One region of the Streptomyces sp. NPDC102402 genome, then DNA from elsewhere that is predicted to be linked to it. Evidence: riboswitches for the same ligand, from Rfam matches in the RefSeq annotation. Region 1 holds a riboswitch; each other region holds the start of a gene.

The links. A riboswitch is a leader RNA that binds a small molecule or an ion and turns the genes downstream of it on or off. The one in region 1 is predicted to bind cyclic di-AMP.
Region 2: another riboswitch for cyclic di-AMP. It lies ahead of ACIRJR_RS00735 (transglycosylase SLT domain-containing protein); the one in region 1 lies ahead of ACIRJR_RS30025 (transglycosylase family protein).
Region 3: another riboswitch for cyclic di-AMP. It lies ahead of ACIRJR_RS01295 (M23 family metallopeptidase); the one in region 1 lies ahead of ACIRJR_RS30025 (transglycosylase family protein).
Region 4: another riboswitch for cyclic di-AMP. It lies ahead of ACIRJR_RS35250 (M23 family metallopeptidase); the one in region 1 lies ahead of ACIRJR_RS30025 (transglycosylase family protein).

Annotation. Positions count from the first base shown of each region.
Region 1 is NZ_JBIWKR010000014.1:92,522-96,133, forward strand. Features, by position in the region: gene eno (phosphopyruvate hydratase) at 1-269, opposite strand, end outside; gene ACIRJR_RS30025 (transglycosylase family protein) at 611-1,306, opposite strand; cyclic di-AMP (ydaO/yuaA leader) riboswitch at 1,307-1,478, opposite strand; gene ACIRJR_RS30030 (transglycosylase family protein) at 1,769-2,758, opposite strand; gene ACIRJR_RS30035 (cytochrome P450) at 2,864-3,612, opposite strand, start outside.
Region 2 is NZ_JBIWKR010000001.1:181,212-184,823, forward strand. Features, by position in the region: gene ACIRJR_RS00725 (SIS domain-containing protein) at 1-100, shown strand, start outside; gene ACIRJR_RS00730 (hypothetical protein) at 168-740, opposite strand; gene ACIRJR_RS00735 (transglycosylase SLT domain-containing protein) at 942-1,799, opposite strand; cyclic di-AMP (ydaO/yuaA leader) riboswitch at 1,804-1,990, opposite strand; gene ACIRJR_RS00740 (hypothetical protein) at 2,347-2,577, shown strand; gene ACIRJR_RS00745 (ferredoxin) at 3,071-3,262, opposite strand; gene ACIRJR_RS00750 (cytochrome P450) at 3,315-3,612, opposite strand, start outside.
Region 3 is NZ_JBIWKR010000001.1:330,043-333,654, reverse strand. Features, by position in the region: gene ACIRJR_RS01305 (M16 family metallopeptidase) at 1-617, shown strand, start outside; gene ACIRJR_RS01300 (M16 family metallopeptidase) at 644-2,026, shown strand; cyclic di-AMP (ydaO/yuaA leader) riboswitch at 2,217-2,386, shown strand; gene ACIRJR_RS01295 (M23 family metallopeptidase) at 2,399-3,193, shown strand; gene ACIRJR_RS01290 (GntR family transcriptional regulator) at 3,417-3,612, shown strand, end outside.
Region 4 is NZ_JBIWKR010000024.1:18,460-22,071, reverse strand. Features, by position in the region: gene ACIRJR_RS35255 (PP2C family protein-serine/threonine phosphatase) at 59-1,216, shown strand; cyclic di-AMP (ydaO/yuaA leader) riboswitch at 1,449-1,601, shown strand; gene ACIRJR_RS35250 (M23 family metallopeptidase) at 1,613-2,653, shown strand; gene ACIRJR_RS35245 (aldo/keto reductase) at 2,865-3,612, shown strand, end outside.

The sequences.
Region 1 (3,612 bases):
ATGAGGCGCTGCTCGGTGGCGTCGTAACCGACGAGCTCCGGGCCGATCTGCTCGATCACGGCGAGGACGGCCTTCTCGACGCCCTTGCCCTGGTAGCGGTTGGGGTCGCCGTCGCGAAGCTCAATGGCCTCGAACGCACCGGTGGAGGCGCCGGACGGAACAGCAGCACGTCCCGTGCTGCCGTCGTCGAGGCCAACCTCGACCTCGACCGTGGGGTTGCCCCGGGAGTCGAGGATTTCCCTGGCTACGACGACGTCGATGGACGGCACGAGGCATCTCCTTCTGGGATCTGACACTGGTTGTGCAGGGTCACTGTGGCCTTGCGCCACGAGCCTAACCGCCTCGGCCCGCTCCGTCGGCCGTCCGCCCGTCCCCTGGGACGAAAAAGGACCCAAGGGCCCTCATTCCGGGCAAAGGTCCAGAATTATACTGACCAGTAACCACAAGTGTTGAACGCCCGCCTTCACGACGGGCCCGCCCGGGCACCCTTCCGGCGGGCGCCCGGCGCCTCCTTCCGGCGGGTGCCGGACGCGGTCCGGCCCGGCGCGCGGGGGGTCTGCGCGCCGGGCCGGGCCTCCGGGGCAGGAGGAGGACCCCGGGCCGTCTCCGGCTACTTCAGGTGGAGCTGCTGCCCCGGGAAGATCATGTCCGCGTCGTCGACGATGTCGTCGTTCAGCTTGAACAGCTTCTCCCAGCCGCCCTTGACCTTCTTCGCGTCGGCGATCTTGCTGAGGGTGTCGCCGGCCTTCACCTTGTACTCGCCGTCGCCCTTCTCGACCTTCTCGCCGGTGGGGGTGGTGACGGTCTTCTCGGGGGCCGTGCGCTTCTCGCTGCGCGTGGCGGGCTGCTCGGCCTCGCGCTCCGGCTGGGCCTTCGTCTCGGCCTTGTCGGCGCTCTGGCCGGAACCGGTGTCGACACCCGGGTCCACACCGTCGTTCGTCAGGCCGCCGGCGCCGGCACAGGCCCAGGCGCCCGGACCCTGGAGGTCGAGGAGCTTCTCGGCGGCGGCTATCTGCTGACCCTTGGTGGCCAGGTCGGCACGGGCGGCGTACTGCGTGCCGCCCGCGGCGGCCCAGCTGGACTGCGAGAACTGCAGACCGCCGTAGTAACCGTTGCCGGTGTTGATGGACCAGTTGCCACCGGACTCGCACTGGGCGACGGCGTCCCAGGTGTCGACGGAGGCGGCGGAGGCGCCGGTCGCGCCCATGAGCGGCACGGCGACGGCGGCACCGGTGACACCGGCCAGGGTCGCGATACGGACGGCCTTGGACGGGCGACGGTGCTTGCCCTTGCTGGAAAGCAGCATGGTTCTCCTCACCGACGCCTACGAGGTGAGCTGTCGGGTTCGGGCCTGTGAGTTGCCCGGCCGCCCGCTTCCGCGGACGGCTCCACCCCTAGCCGTTCCCTCATCCGTCTTCCGACGGCCGGGTCCGGCGCTTACCTGGTTCCCCCGCTCCTGCCTACGGCGCTTTACGCGTCGGTACCCCCCGGCCGACGGCAGGATTCGGCGTGACGGTCGGAGGTGCCCGCGGTGCGAGCGGCTCCGACCGTAAACACACGCAACCCCCACATTCAAAGATGGACATAACGGGTTATCAGCGCGTAACGGTCCGTCGCACCTGACCGTTTCCGCAGGTCGGAGCCAATATGGACGGACCGGACGGACAGGACGCACCAGTTGACGCAAAGAGACCCATGTCTCACTTACGCATAAGTGGACATAGGTCTCTTAACTGCCCCCGCTTTCGGGGTGTTTTCCCGTTTTCGATCAGTTGGCGTCGGCGCTCTCCGCCTGGGCGCCCGACTCGGCCGACGCGAGACCGAGGTCCAGGTTCTGGCCGGGGAGGATCAGGTCCGGGTCGGAGCCCAGCTCGTCCTTGTTGGTCTCGTAGAGCGCGGTCCAGCCGCCGGCGAGCCCCTGCGTGTCGGCGATGGCCCAGAGGTTGTCGCCCTCGCGGACGGTGTACGTCCCCTCGGCGCCCTGGCGCGCGTCGGAGTCACCGCGCGAGGCGTGGCGTCCGGACTCGCGCCCGCCGTCCTGGCCCGGCTCCGCGCTCGCCTCGGGAGCCGGCGTGCCGCGGTGCTTCCCGCCCTTCGCCCCGTCCCCCTTCGAGGCACCGGACGTCTCGGAGGCCTCGGGCGACGGAGTGGCGGACGGCGACGCCTCGTCGCCCTTGCCCGACGCGTCGTCGGACTCGTCCCCCTTCGCCTTGCCCTTCGCACCCGACCCGTCGGAGTCGCCGGAGTCATCGGCGCCGTCGGCGCCCTCCGCCTCGTCCGACGCGTCGGACGAGGGAGTCCCGGACGGGGTCCCGGTGTCCGAGGGGCCGGCGGACGGCTCGGCCGACGGCTCACCGCCCGGGTCGACGCCCGGCAGCGACCCGTCCAGGGCGAGACCGGAGATCACCGCGCAGCTGGGCCACGCCTGCGGGCCCTTGTCGTCCAGCACCTTCTCCGCGACCGCTATCTGCTGCGAGCGGCTCGCGAGGTCGGCGCGTGCCGCGTACGCCGTGCCGCCGTAGGCCGACCACGTGTCCTGCGAGAACTGCAGACCGCCGTAGTAGCCGTTGCCGAGGTCCGCACTCCACATGCCGCCGCTCTCGCATTCGGCGACCCTGTCCCAGGTCGTCGCGTCGGCGGCCTGCGCACCGCCCGCGCCGAGCAGCGGGATGGCGATGGCCGATCCCGTGACGCCCGCGGCGACGACGATGGCGGGTGCCTGGCGAGGGCGACGGTGTCTGCCGTTCGCGGAGCCCATGGGATTGCCTTCCGTGTGACTGACATGTGACGGGTGAGTCGAGGGGTGAACCTAGCCCTACTCGAACGTGTGTCACAAGTCGATGCAGCGGAGATCACGTGAAAGTCACAGAGTTGACAGGCTGTCACTTTTTTCGGAGTGGCGTCCGGCTCCGAACTCCACGGGAAGCGTGCGCAGTCCACGCATGATGAGCCCGCCCCTCCAGCGCAAATCGGCAGGATCCACGGCAAGCCGCAGGTCGGGGAGGCGCCGCAGCAGTGTCGCCAGCGCCACCTGGCCCTCCAGACGGGCCAGCGGCGCCCCCAGGCAGTAGTGGATGCCGTGCCCGTATCCGAGGTGCTGATTGTCACTCCGCGCGAGATCCAGGGTGTCCGCATGCTGGAATCGCTCCGGGTCCCGGTCCGCCGCGGCCAGCACCACGAGAACGGGGTCCCCCGCCGCGATGTCCTGTCCTCCCAGCCTCACGGGCTCGGTGGCGTAACGCCATGTGGCGAGTTCCACCGGACCGTCGTAGCGCAACAGCTCCTCCAGGCCCGTGGCGAGCAGTTCCGTCTCACCCGCGGCCAGCGAGCGCTCCAGACGGGCGCGCTGGACCGGATCGCGCAGCAGGGCGTAGGTGCCGTTGCCGATGAGGTTCACGGTCGTCTCGAAACCGGCGAAGAGCAGGATGAAGGCCATCGCCGCGGCCTCGTTCTCGCTGAGGTGCTCGCCGTGGTCGCTGGCCCGGATCAGCCCGGAGATCAGGTCGTCGCCGGGATTCTCCCGTTTCCGGTGGATGAGTTCGGCGAGATAACCGCGCATCTTCTTGACCGATCTGGCCACCCCGCCGCGCGGCCCGCCGCCGTGCCGGATCA
Region 2 (3,612 bases), on a different contig from region 1:
GGTCCAGCGGCTGGCGATCGCCCGCGCGGCCGCCCGCGGTCTCGATCCGGACCTGCCGCGCCACCTGACGCGGTCCGTGGTGCTCGGCGCCGGAGCCTGAGCCCACCTCATGGCATGCCGAGCACCGGGCCGGCGGGCGGCCCGGTGCTCGGCCGTGGACGCGGAGGTCAGGCCTCTTCGAAGTAGGCGTCCAACGCCTCGTCGAGCTCCGCCGTCCACCCCTTCAGCTCACTCCTGGCCCCGGCCTCGACCTCGGCGTTGAACCACCGGCGGCTCGACAGGTGGACGGTCACGGTGAACCGGCGCCCGAAGCGGCCGGTCTTGACCTCGACCGCGCCGATCTCGGACCAGTCGAACTCCGCCTCCTGGTCGTCGAGCCGGAAGCGGACACCCTCGGCGTCCACCCTGATGGATCCACGGCGGTCACTGACTTCGAAGACGGGTCCGTCCTCGTCGCCGGCGTCCTCGCGCACCGCTCCGGCGTCCTGGACCTCCTCGGCGTCCGGGGTCCCGGCGTCGGCAGCCGTGGAATCGTCCACCGCCTCCTCTGCCGCGTCCTTGACGAGCGGGGCGCCGACGTCGGCGCCCCGGCCCTCCTCGGGCCCCTCGGGCTCCGCCTTCTCCGCTTCCGCTTCCGCCTCCGTCCGCGCGGGGGCAGGGGCCGTCAGGCCGGGGATGTACGCCGGGTCTGTCCCTGCGGCGAACTCGGGCTGAGTGTTCGAATCTATGCGCTGCTCCACGGCGGGCAGTATGGACGACGAACCTGTACGAGACCAGTCACCCCGGTCTTGACCGGCCTGTCGCGCGGGCGGCGCCGCCCTGCGGTGGCTCCGGACACGACTGACGGGTGGTGTGGGTTCCGCCGAACCCGCACCACCCGTCAGTACTGCTCTGTCCCTCTGTCACATGCCGTCTGTCAGAGGTCCCGCGTCCGTGAGGGCTCAGTAGGCCCCGAAGACGTTGTCGATCGAGCCGTACCGGTCCGCGGCGTAGTTGCACGCGGCCGTGATGTTGGCGACCGGGTCGTAGCTGTCCATCGACGTGCCGGGCACGTGGTAGGCCTGGAAGGTCGGGTCGATGACCTGCAGGAGACCCTTCGACGGAACACCGTTGATCGCGTTGATGTCCCAGTTGTTGATGGCCTGGGGGTCACCCGCGGACTCGCGGATGATGTTGCGGTGGATGCCCTCGTAGGTGCCGGGGATGCCGTGCTCGGCCATGACGGCCAGCGACTCCTTGATCCAGCCGTCGAGGTCGTTCGTGTACGAGGTCGACTCGGCCGCGGGAGCGGCCTCCGCTGCGGGCGCACCCTCAGCGGCGATCGAGGTGCTCGTGCGCTCCGAACGGTCGGCGCGGTCGGAGCTCTTCTCGGCACGGTCGGACGCCTTGGATTCAGCCTTCTCGGCCTTGTCCGCGGACTTCTTCTCACTCTTGACGTGAAGGGTGATCTTCAGACCGGGGTGAATCAGGTCCGGGTTTCCGCCGACGACCTTCTTGTTGCCGTCGTACAGGGCCTTCCAGCCACCGCTCACGGAATGCTCGCGAGCGATCTTGGCGAGGGTGTCGCCCACGGCCACGGAATAGGTGGCGGACTTCGACTTCTGCGCGGCAATTCCCTTGCCGGACACAGCAGTAGAGGTTGCGGCCTTTTCCACGGCCACCGGCTGGGCCGGGGCGGCGAAGGCACCGGTGGCACCGATCAGGGGAAGGGCCAGTGCGGCTCCGCCCGTGCTCACGGCGATGATGCCGCGGGTCAGCGAACTGGTCCTGGAACGACGGTGCTTACCGTTTTCGGGCATGCTGAATTCCTCTCCGTCGCCTGCGAAGTGAGCTGTCGGGTTCGAGCTGGAGATGCCCGGCCGCATAGGGATGCGACTTCACCCCGAGCCGCTCCGGGTTACCGGATCGGCGCTTACTTGGGTCCCCCGCTCCTGCCGTACGAGAAGTGGTCGGGTAACCAGGCGGCGGCAGGATTCGGCGTTCCGCCCGGAGTGATGGTGACCGTAGGCGAGAAATAGGGAAAGGAACAAGCCTGGCGCGGTGATCACAATTCATCCGCAAGATCAATTCACGGGAATTCATGTAATCCACCCCACACGGCGCCATCCATTTCTCTTGGCGCAGAAGGGAACCGGCCGCCGCGAACCCGCGTCCGGGACGCAGGAGGTGACCCTGGTCACGGAGTCCGATTCGGGCGATTTGCGCCCGCGCGAAGGGGGCCAGGTCGCACGAAATGGCCTTTTATGGATTACGGGATTAATTTCTAAAAACATTCCAAATCGGGCATATGAGCCACAGTGGACCACTCCGGCATATCTGGAGTGTTGGTGTGGAACCGATCCGCCTATGACGGAAAATCCCTACGCCGCCGCTCCCCGCATCACCGTCCTGCCGGTCCAGCCGGGGGACCCGCCCTTCCGCGTCGTGGAGATCGACGGAGAGGTGATCGGGCGCGCCACCGCCGTGACCGACGTCCTGCTGGCCGCCGCAGCGGCCGGCGTTCCGGTCCACGACCTCGATGACCCGGCCTCCGTCCGCTGGGTGGGGGGCGGCAAGCTCAGCTGGAGGCCGCACTGAGCGGCACGGGGCGGGGCGGACGGGGCAGGGTGGGGAGCAGGGCAGGAACGGGCGGCCGCGGCGGGACACCGAGGCGCCCGCCCGGCCACCGGGCCGACCGCCGCCGAGGGGGGCAGGTGCGGCGGATCCCTGAGCGCCCTTCGCCCGTCAGGCCCCGGACGGTGCGTCGTGGCGGCCGTGGCGCGCAGCAGGTCCAGCGCCGTGTCCGGCGCCGCCTCCAGATGGGTGATCCGGCGGGCGGACTCGGGATGACCAACCCGCGGGCTGCGTTGCTCCCCGGCGCCGGAGGGCGCTACCGGTCGGAGTCACGGAACGGGCACACCGCTCGGGGCCACGGCGCGCACACCGCGCCCCCGGGGGCGGGGCTCCACGAGCGATATCCGCCCCGTCCCCGTAGCGGCCCGCCGGGGAGACAGAGCGGGAGGCCGCCCCTCCCCCGGCGGCCCCGCCGGGGCAGGGCTGTGCGCCACGGCCCTCCCCGGCCTCGGTCGTGTCAGTCCTGGACCGTGATGGCGAGGGCCGGGCAGACCGCCGCGGCCTGCTGGACGTCGTCGGCGCGCGCCGACGACGGCGCCGGGTCGAGCAGTACCGCGATGCCGTCGTCGTCCTGGTCGAACACGTCGGCGGCGGCGACCACGCACTGTCCGGACGCCACGCACCTGTCCTGGTCGAGGGTCACCTTCATGAGCACTCCTTCGTCGTCGGTGTCGCGGTGGGGCAGGGTCGGGGTGAGGGGGTCACCAGGCCACGGGCAGTTCGTGGACGCCGTAGACGGATCCGTCGTGCTTGAACGACAGCTGCTCCAGGCCCGTGTCCAGGCGCAGGGTGGGGATGCGCCGGTAGAGGGTGCTGTAGACGACCTGCAGCTCCATGCGGGCCAGCGGCTGGCCGAGGCACTGGTGCACGCCGAAACCGAAGGCGACGTGGCGTCGGGCGTCGCGCCGGAGGTCGAGCCGGTCGGGGTCGGCGAAGACCTCGGGGTCACGGTTGCCGATGTCGTTGGGCACGATGATCCCCTCCCCCGCGCGAATGACC
Region 3 (3,612 bases), on a different contig from region 1:
AGCTGCGCGAGGTCGTCCAGGAGGAGGTCCCCGCGCGTGCGCTGATGGCCGCCTACCGGCTGCCGCACGACGGCACGCGTGAGTGCGACGCCGCGGACCTCGCTCTGACCGTGCTCGGCGGCGGCGAGTCGTCCCGTCTGCACAACCGCCTGGTCCGCCGCGACCGCACGGCGGTGGCCGCGGGCTTCGGGCTGCTCAGGCTGGCCGGAGCGCCCTCCCTGGGCTGGCTGGACGTCAAGACGTCCGGTGGTGTCGAGGTGCCGCAGATCGAGTCGGCCGTCGACGAGGAGCTGGCCCGCTTCGCCGAGGAGGGCCCGACTCCCGAGGAAATGGAACGCGCCCAGGCGCAGTTGGAGCGTGAATGGCTGGACCGGCTCGGCACGGTGGCCGGCCGCGCCGACGAACTGTGCAGGTACGCCGTCCTGTTCGGTGACCCGCAGCTCGCCCTGACCGCCGTGGGCCGGGTGCTGGACGTGACGGCCGACGAGGTCAAGGCCGCGGCCCGGGCACATCTGCGCCCCGACAACCGTGCGGTCCTGGTGTACGAGCCGGTCGAACCGGCTGACGAGGCCGACGAGACGGACGGCACCGACGCGCACGAGGGGGCCGACAAGTGACCGACGCCGCCGTGACTGGAGTAGCGATGGAGTACCACCCGCAGCCGACCGCCGGCGAGGCCAGGCCCTGGGCCTTCCCCGCGCCGGAGCGAGGCGCCCTGCCCAACGGGCTGACCGTGCTGCGCTGCCACCGCCCCGGCCAGCAGGTCGTCGCCGTGGAGATCTTCCTCGACGCGCCGCTGGACGCCGAGCCCGAGGGGCTGGACGGTGTGGCGACGATCATGTCGCGTGCGCTGTCCGAGGGCACGGACAAGCACTCCGCGGAGGAGTTCGCCGCGGAGCTGGAGCGCTGCGGCGCCACGCTGGACGCCCACGCGGACCACCCGGGGGTCCGCGTCTCCCTGGAGGTCCCGGTCTCCCGGCTCGCCAAGGCCCTCGGCCTGGTCGCCGAGGCCCTGCGGGCTCCGGCCTTCGCGGAGAACGAGGTGGAGCGCCTGGTCGTCAACCGCCTCGACGAGATCCCGCACGAGCAGGCCAACCCCGCCCGGCGGGCCGCCAAGCAGCTGTCCAAGGAGCTCTTCCCCGCCACGGCGCGGATGTCGCGTCCGCGCCAGGGCACCGAGGAGACCGTCCGGCGGATCGACGCCGCGGCCGTGCGCGCCTTCTACGACGCCCACGTCCGGCCGTCCACGGCGACGGCGGTCGTCGTCGGCGATCTCACCGACGTGGACCTGGACGCGCTGCTCGCCGACACCGTCGGGGACTGGTCGGGCAACGCCGGCCGGACGCGCCCGGTGCCCCCGATCACCGCCGACGACACCGGCCGTGTGGTCATCGTCGACCGCCCCGGAGCCGTACAGACGCAGCTGCTGATCGGCCGGATCGGCGCGGACCGGCACGACAGCGTGTGGCCCGCGCAGGTCCTCGGCACGTACTGCCTGGGAGGCACGCTCACCTCGCGCCTCGACCGTGTGCTGCGTGAGGAGAAGGGCTACACCTACGGCGTCCGGGCCTTCGGGCAGGTGCTGCGCTCGACGGCGCCGGCTTCCCCCGCCGGAGCGGCCGGTGCAGCGATGCTCGCCATCAGCGGCTCCGTCGACACGGAGTCCACCGGGCCCGCGCTCGAGGATCTCTGGAAGGTCCTGCGCACCCTGGCGGCCGAAGGGCTCACCGACGCCGAGCGCGAGACCGCTGTGCAGAACCTCGTGGGTGTCGCCCCGCTGAAGTACGAGACGGCGGCCTCGGTCGCGGGCACGCTGGCCGACCAGGTGGAGCAGCACCTGCCGGACGACTACCAGGCCGAGCTGTACGCGCGCCTGGCCGGGACCGGCACGGTCGAGGCGACCGCCGCCGTGGTCAACGCCTTCCCGGTGGACCGGCTGGTCACCGTCCTGGTCGGGGACGCCGCACAGATCGCGGAGCCCGTGAAGGCGCTCGGCATCGGTGAGGTGTCGGTCGTCACCGGCTGACATGACGGCACATCAGGGACCCCGGCGGGGCGCTCTCGCCGGGGTCCCGCCTTTTGTCTGTTTTAAGCGGAAAATACAGGTTCATCCTGTGGGATGTGCGACAAAAGACCCGTTCCGTTTGGCGGGGCAAAGCGGCCCGTTCTAGCGTCGGCCCGGCTGTCCGCCAGACGAATGCCGCATCCGTGGCGCCGGGCAGTCATCGCCGAGTCCCCGTCAGGCGCGAGCCTGGGGAGCCGGGGACCCACGAAGTCCCTGGGGTGAATCGGATCCCTGCACCCTCACACGGGGCTCAGGGGCCCGTAGGAGACCTTCCTGCTCCGAACCCGTCAGCTAACCCGGTAGGCGAGAAGGAAGGAAAGGACCAGCCCCTCCATGGCGTTCATCCGTGCCACCGGGAAGCACCGTGCCCCGAGCCGCCTGACGCGAAAGAGCGCCGAGGTCGCGGGCATCGCCGCCCTGGCCACCGCCGGTGTCATCGGCGCCACCGCGTCCCCGGCCCTCGCCGCGGACTCCGAGGCCGCCACCGCCTCCTCCACCGGCCTGACGCAGACCGTCGCCCTCGACACCGACCTCGCCGCCCAGATCGACGCCCAGGCCGCGGCGCAGGCGCACCAGGCCGAGGTCGTCGCCAAGGCGAAGGCCGCCGCGAAGGCCAAGGCGAAGGCCGAGGCCGAGGCGAAGCGCAAGGCCGAAGCCCGCGCCAAGGAGGCCCGCGAGGAGAAGGCGCGCGCCGCACGCGCCGCCGAGCGCGCCCGGCTGAACGCCTTCCACCTCCCGGTCGCCGGCTCGCACGTGACCACCGGCTACAAGTCCGGCGGCGCGCTCTGGTCCTCCGGCACCCACTCCGGCGTGGACTTCCAGGCGGCGTCCGGCACCTCCGTCGTCGCGGTCGGCGCCGGCACGGTCGTCGAGGCGGGCTGGGGCGGCGCGTACGGCAACAACATCGTGCTCAGGATGAAGGACGGCACGTACACCCAGTACGGCCACCTCTCCTCGATCGGCGTCTCCGTCGGCCAGAGCGTCGGCTCGGGCGAGCAGATCGGCATCTCCGGCTCGACCGGCAACTCCACCGGGCCGCACCTGCACTTCGAGGCCCGGACCACCCCCGAGTACGGCTCGGACATGGACCCCGTCGCCTACCTCCGCGCCCACGGCGTCCAGGTCTGACCCCACACCGCACGAGATCGCTCCGACGAAGGCCCCGGCACCGCCGGGGCCTTCGCCGTGCCTCCGGACAGAGGCACGGCGAGACCCCTCGCGGAACTGCTCCCTGGCCAAAAGATATCCATGGATTCCACCCCGCCATCGGAAATTCCCGCCGGTTGCAATAGAGTCACAGAACAGGCGTCGATCAGCCGCGTTTCGCGGGGATTAAGGCGGAGGTTCGGACATGCGCATTCCCGCGCATTCGGTATGCACGGCAATCCGTGACGACATCGTCTCCGGTGTCTTCGAGCGCGGCAGCCGCCTCACCGAAGAGGTGCTCGCGCGTCGCTACGGCGTCTCCCGCGTCCCCGTGCGAGAGGCGTTGCGCACCCTGGAGTCCGAGGGGTTCGTCGTCACCCGCCGCCACGCAGGCGCCTGTG
Region 4 (3,612 bases), on a different contig from region 1:
GACCGGGTGCGGCGCGGTACCGTCCGCAGCCGTGGGTGGACCGGGCGGGAGTGCACACGTGGGGAAGCGGGACGGGCGGCGACGGGGCGTTGCCGGGAACTCCCGTTCCCGGCGGCTCGTGCGTGCGCTGCCCGCGCTGATGGTCTGTGTCGGGGTGGCCGTCGACGTCTGGACCCCGGCCGAGGTCAGCGCCGTGCCGCTCTTCGCCGCCGCCTCGCTGATGGCCGCCCCGTTCTTCTCGCTCGCCGGCACCGTCCGCATCGGGGTCGCCACGCTCCTCGTCGTGTTCGCCATCCGGGTCTCGGACGGCGTGCTCTTCAGGGTCGTGCCGGTCACCGACCTGCTCACGCTGCTCACCGTCGTCGCCCTGTCCCTCGTCATCAACCGGGTCGTGCGACGCGGTAACGAGCAGTTGGCCTCGGCCAGGGTCATCGCGGAGACCGCGATGCGCGCGGTGCTCCCGGTGCCGGACCCGCGGATCGGCGGGCTGCAGGTCGCGGCACGGTACGAGGCCGCCCAGGCGGACGAGTTCGTCGGCGGGGACCTCTTCGCGGTCGCGGACACGCCCTACGGGGTGAGGCTGGTGGTGGGGGACGTACGGGGCAAGGGGCTGGACGCGGTGTCGGCCGTGGCCGTCGTGATCGGGGCGTTCCGGGAGGCCGCCGAACAGGAGCTGTCGCTGGAGGGCGTGGTCCAGCGGCTGGAGCGGGCGCTGGCCCGGGAGACCACGCGGCGGGGCGGGCTCGACTCCATGGAGGGGTTCGTCACCGCCGTCCTCGCGGAGATCCCTGCCGGTTCGGACACCCTGCGGGTCATCAACCGCGGCCATCCGGAGCCGATCGTCCTGCACGCCGACGGGGCGCTCGACGTGCTGGCGCCGACGGAGCCCGCCCTGCCGCTCGGGATGGGGCTGGGCGCGTGGCCGGACCGCTCGGACGAGTGGGCGCTGCCCGCCGGTTCGACCTTCCTGGCGTTCACCGACGGCCTCTCCGAGGCACGGGACGAGAAGGGGGTCTTCTACGACCCGGCGGCCCGGCTGCGCGGCCGGCTCTTCCCGGGGCCCGAGGAACTGCTGTCCGCGCTCACCGACGACGTACGCCTGCACACCGGTGGCCGGTCGACGGACGACTTGGCGCTCCTCGCGGTCGGCCGCCCTTCGCGGGGGCAGCAGGAGCGGCGGACGACGGTGAAGATCGTGGGGAGGGACAGTGACTGACCGTGGCGACAGTCGGTAGTCGAAAGACCTCGCTCCGCATAACATTTGACGCAACGTCAGAAAATGGCGGCTGGATGAGGGGCGCTCAACTCGCCCGTTTGGGACCGTTTGACCCCTGAAAGTCCAGGCCAGAGTCGTGAACGATCTGTTGGAACAGCTTGGAATCGGACCCGGGTGTCTATTAACGTTCGATAACGCAGCGCGGTTGTACCCGCCGTCGCAAGAGACGGCACCGTGCGCAGCGCCGAATTCCGCAAGGGAACCGGGGAACCACCTACATGGGGTGAATCGGGCACCTGTGTCCCGCAAGGGACGAAGGGGCCCGTAGGAGACCTTCCTGCTCCGAACCCGTCAGCTAACCCGGTAGGCGAGAAGGAAGGAAAGGAGTGCGCCCACGTGGCGTCCAATCAGCCTGCCCCCGAGGCCCCGTCATCCTTCAGGACCGGAGGCTTCGGTGATGAGGACAGGACATGGGAGGAATGGAACCCCACCGAGGAGTCCATCCGTCCCGTACGCGGCCGGCATCGCGTAGCCAAGCAGCGCGGTCTCGCCCGTAGCTCCACCGTCCTCGGCGTCGGCGTCATCGCGGCCGTCGGCGCGGGTGGCATGGCCACGGCGCAGAGCAAGCCGCCGGTCTCCATCTCTCTTCCCGATTCCATCGCGGACAACCTCCCCGACGCCAAGTCCCTACCCGGCGTGGGTGCCTTCATGTCCGGCGACTCCGACGCCGACCACGAGACGGTCGCCGCGTCGTCCCCGCTCACCACGGCGGGCATCACCGCCGCCGAGGCCGAGCAGGGCGCCACCGACGCGGGCGAGGCGCTGCGCGCCCGCATCCTCCAGCAGGCCGAGCAGCAGCAGGCCGGAGCCGCTGCCGAGGCCAAGGCGGCCGAGGAGAAGGCGGCGGCGGAAGAGGCCGCGGCCCAGGCGGCCAAGCAGCAGAGCGACGCCGAGGCCGAAGCCGCCGCGAAGAAGAAGGCGGCGGAGGAAGCGGCGAAGAAGAAGGCGGAGGCCGAGCGCCTCGCCAAGCTCGCCGCCAGCTACGCCGTCCCGACCTCCTCGTACACGATCACCTCGACCTTCGGGCAGGCCGGTTCGATGTGGTCCTCCGGCCACCACACCGGGCTGGACTTCGCGGCTCCGACCGGCACGCCGGTCAAGGCCGTGCACGGCGGCACGGTGAAGTCGGCGGGCTGGTCCGGCTCGTACGGCTACCGCACGGTCCTGGAGCTCGACGACGGCACGGAGGTCTGGTACTGCCACCAGTCCTCGATGGACGTCACCGCCGGGCAGAAGGTCACCACCGGCGAGACCATCGGCCGCGTCGGTGCCACCGGCAACGTGACCGGCCCCCACCTCCACCTGGAGATCCACACCGCGGACGGCACGGGTATCGACCCGATGAGCTGGCTGCGCGGCAAGGGCCTCTCGATCTGAGGCCAGGCGCCCTGGACGGCGCACCTCGACCCCGGCGGCCCTGACGCACGACCCCCCGACGTCAGGGCCGTCGGTCTGTCCGGAGCCGTCGGCGTCCGGGGGCCGGGGCAGGGGGTGGGCATCCGGGCTGGGGGCGGGTGTCCGGGGCGCGGGCGTGCGGGCGCGGCCCGCGAAACGGAATAGCCGCCTCAGGCGACTGGTTGATCACGATATGACTTCTCTGCGCCCGCTCGGTTCCTCGAGCCTCCAGGTCTTCCCCCTCGCTCTCGGGGGCAACGTCTTCGGCTGGACGGCCGACGAGGACCGGACCTTCGCCGTCCTCGACGCGTACGTGGCGGCCGGCGGCAACTTCATCGACACCGCCGACTCCTACTCCGCCTGGATCCCGGGCAACGAGGGCGGTGAGTCGGAGACCCTCATCGGCAGGTGGCTGGCGGCCCGTTCCCGCCGCGACGATGTCGTCATCGCCACCAAGGTCGGCGCCCACCCGGCGTACAAGGGGCTCTCGCCCACCACGATCAAGGCGGCGGCCGAGGCCTCGCTGCGCAGGCTCGGCACCGATCACATCGACCTCTACTACACGCACTTCGACGACGAGACGGTCCCCGTCGAGGAGATCGTCACCGCCCTCGACCAGCTGGTGAAGGCCGGTACGGTACGGGAGATCGCGGCTTCTAACATCAGCCCCGAGCGGCTCAGGGCGTCCCTCGACTTCTCCGAGCGCGAGGGTCTCGCCCGTTACGTGGCCCTGCAGCCGCACTACAACCTCGTCTCCCGCGACACCTATGAGGGCGCGCTCCAGGACACGGCGGCCGGTGCCGGGCTCGCGGCCGTCCCGTACTTCGCGCTCGCCTCGGGCTTCCTGACCGGCAAGTACCGGCCCGGAGCCTCCGTCGACAGCGCGCGGGCCGAGGGTGCGGGCAAGCACCTGGAGACCGAGCGCGGGCGCAGGGTGCTCG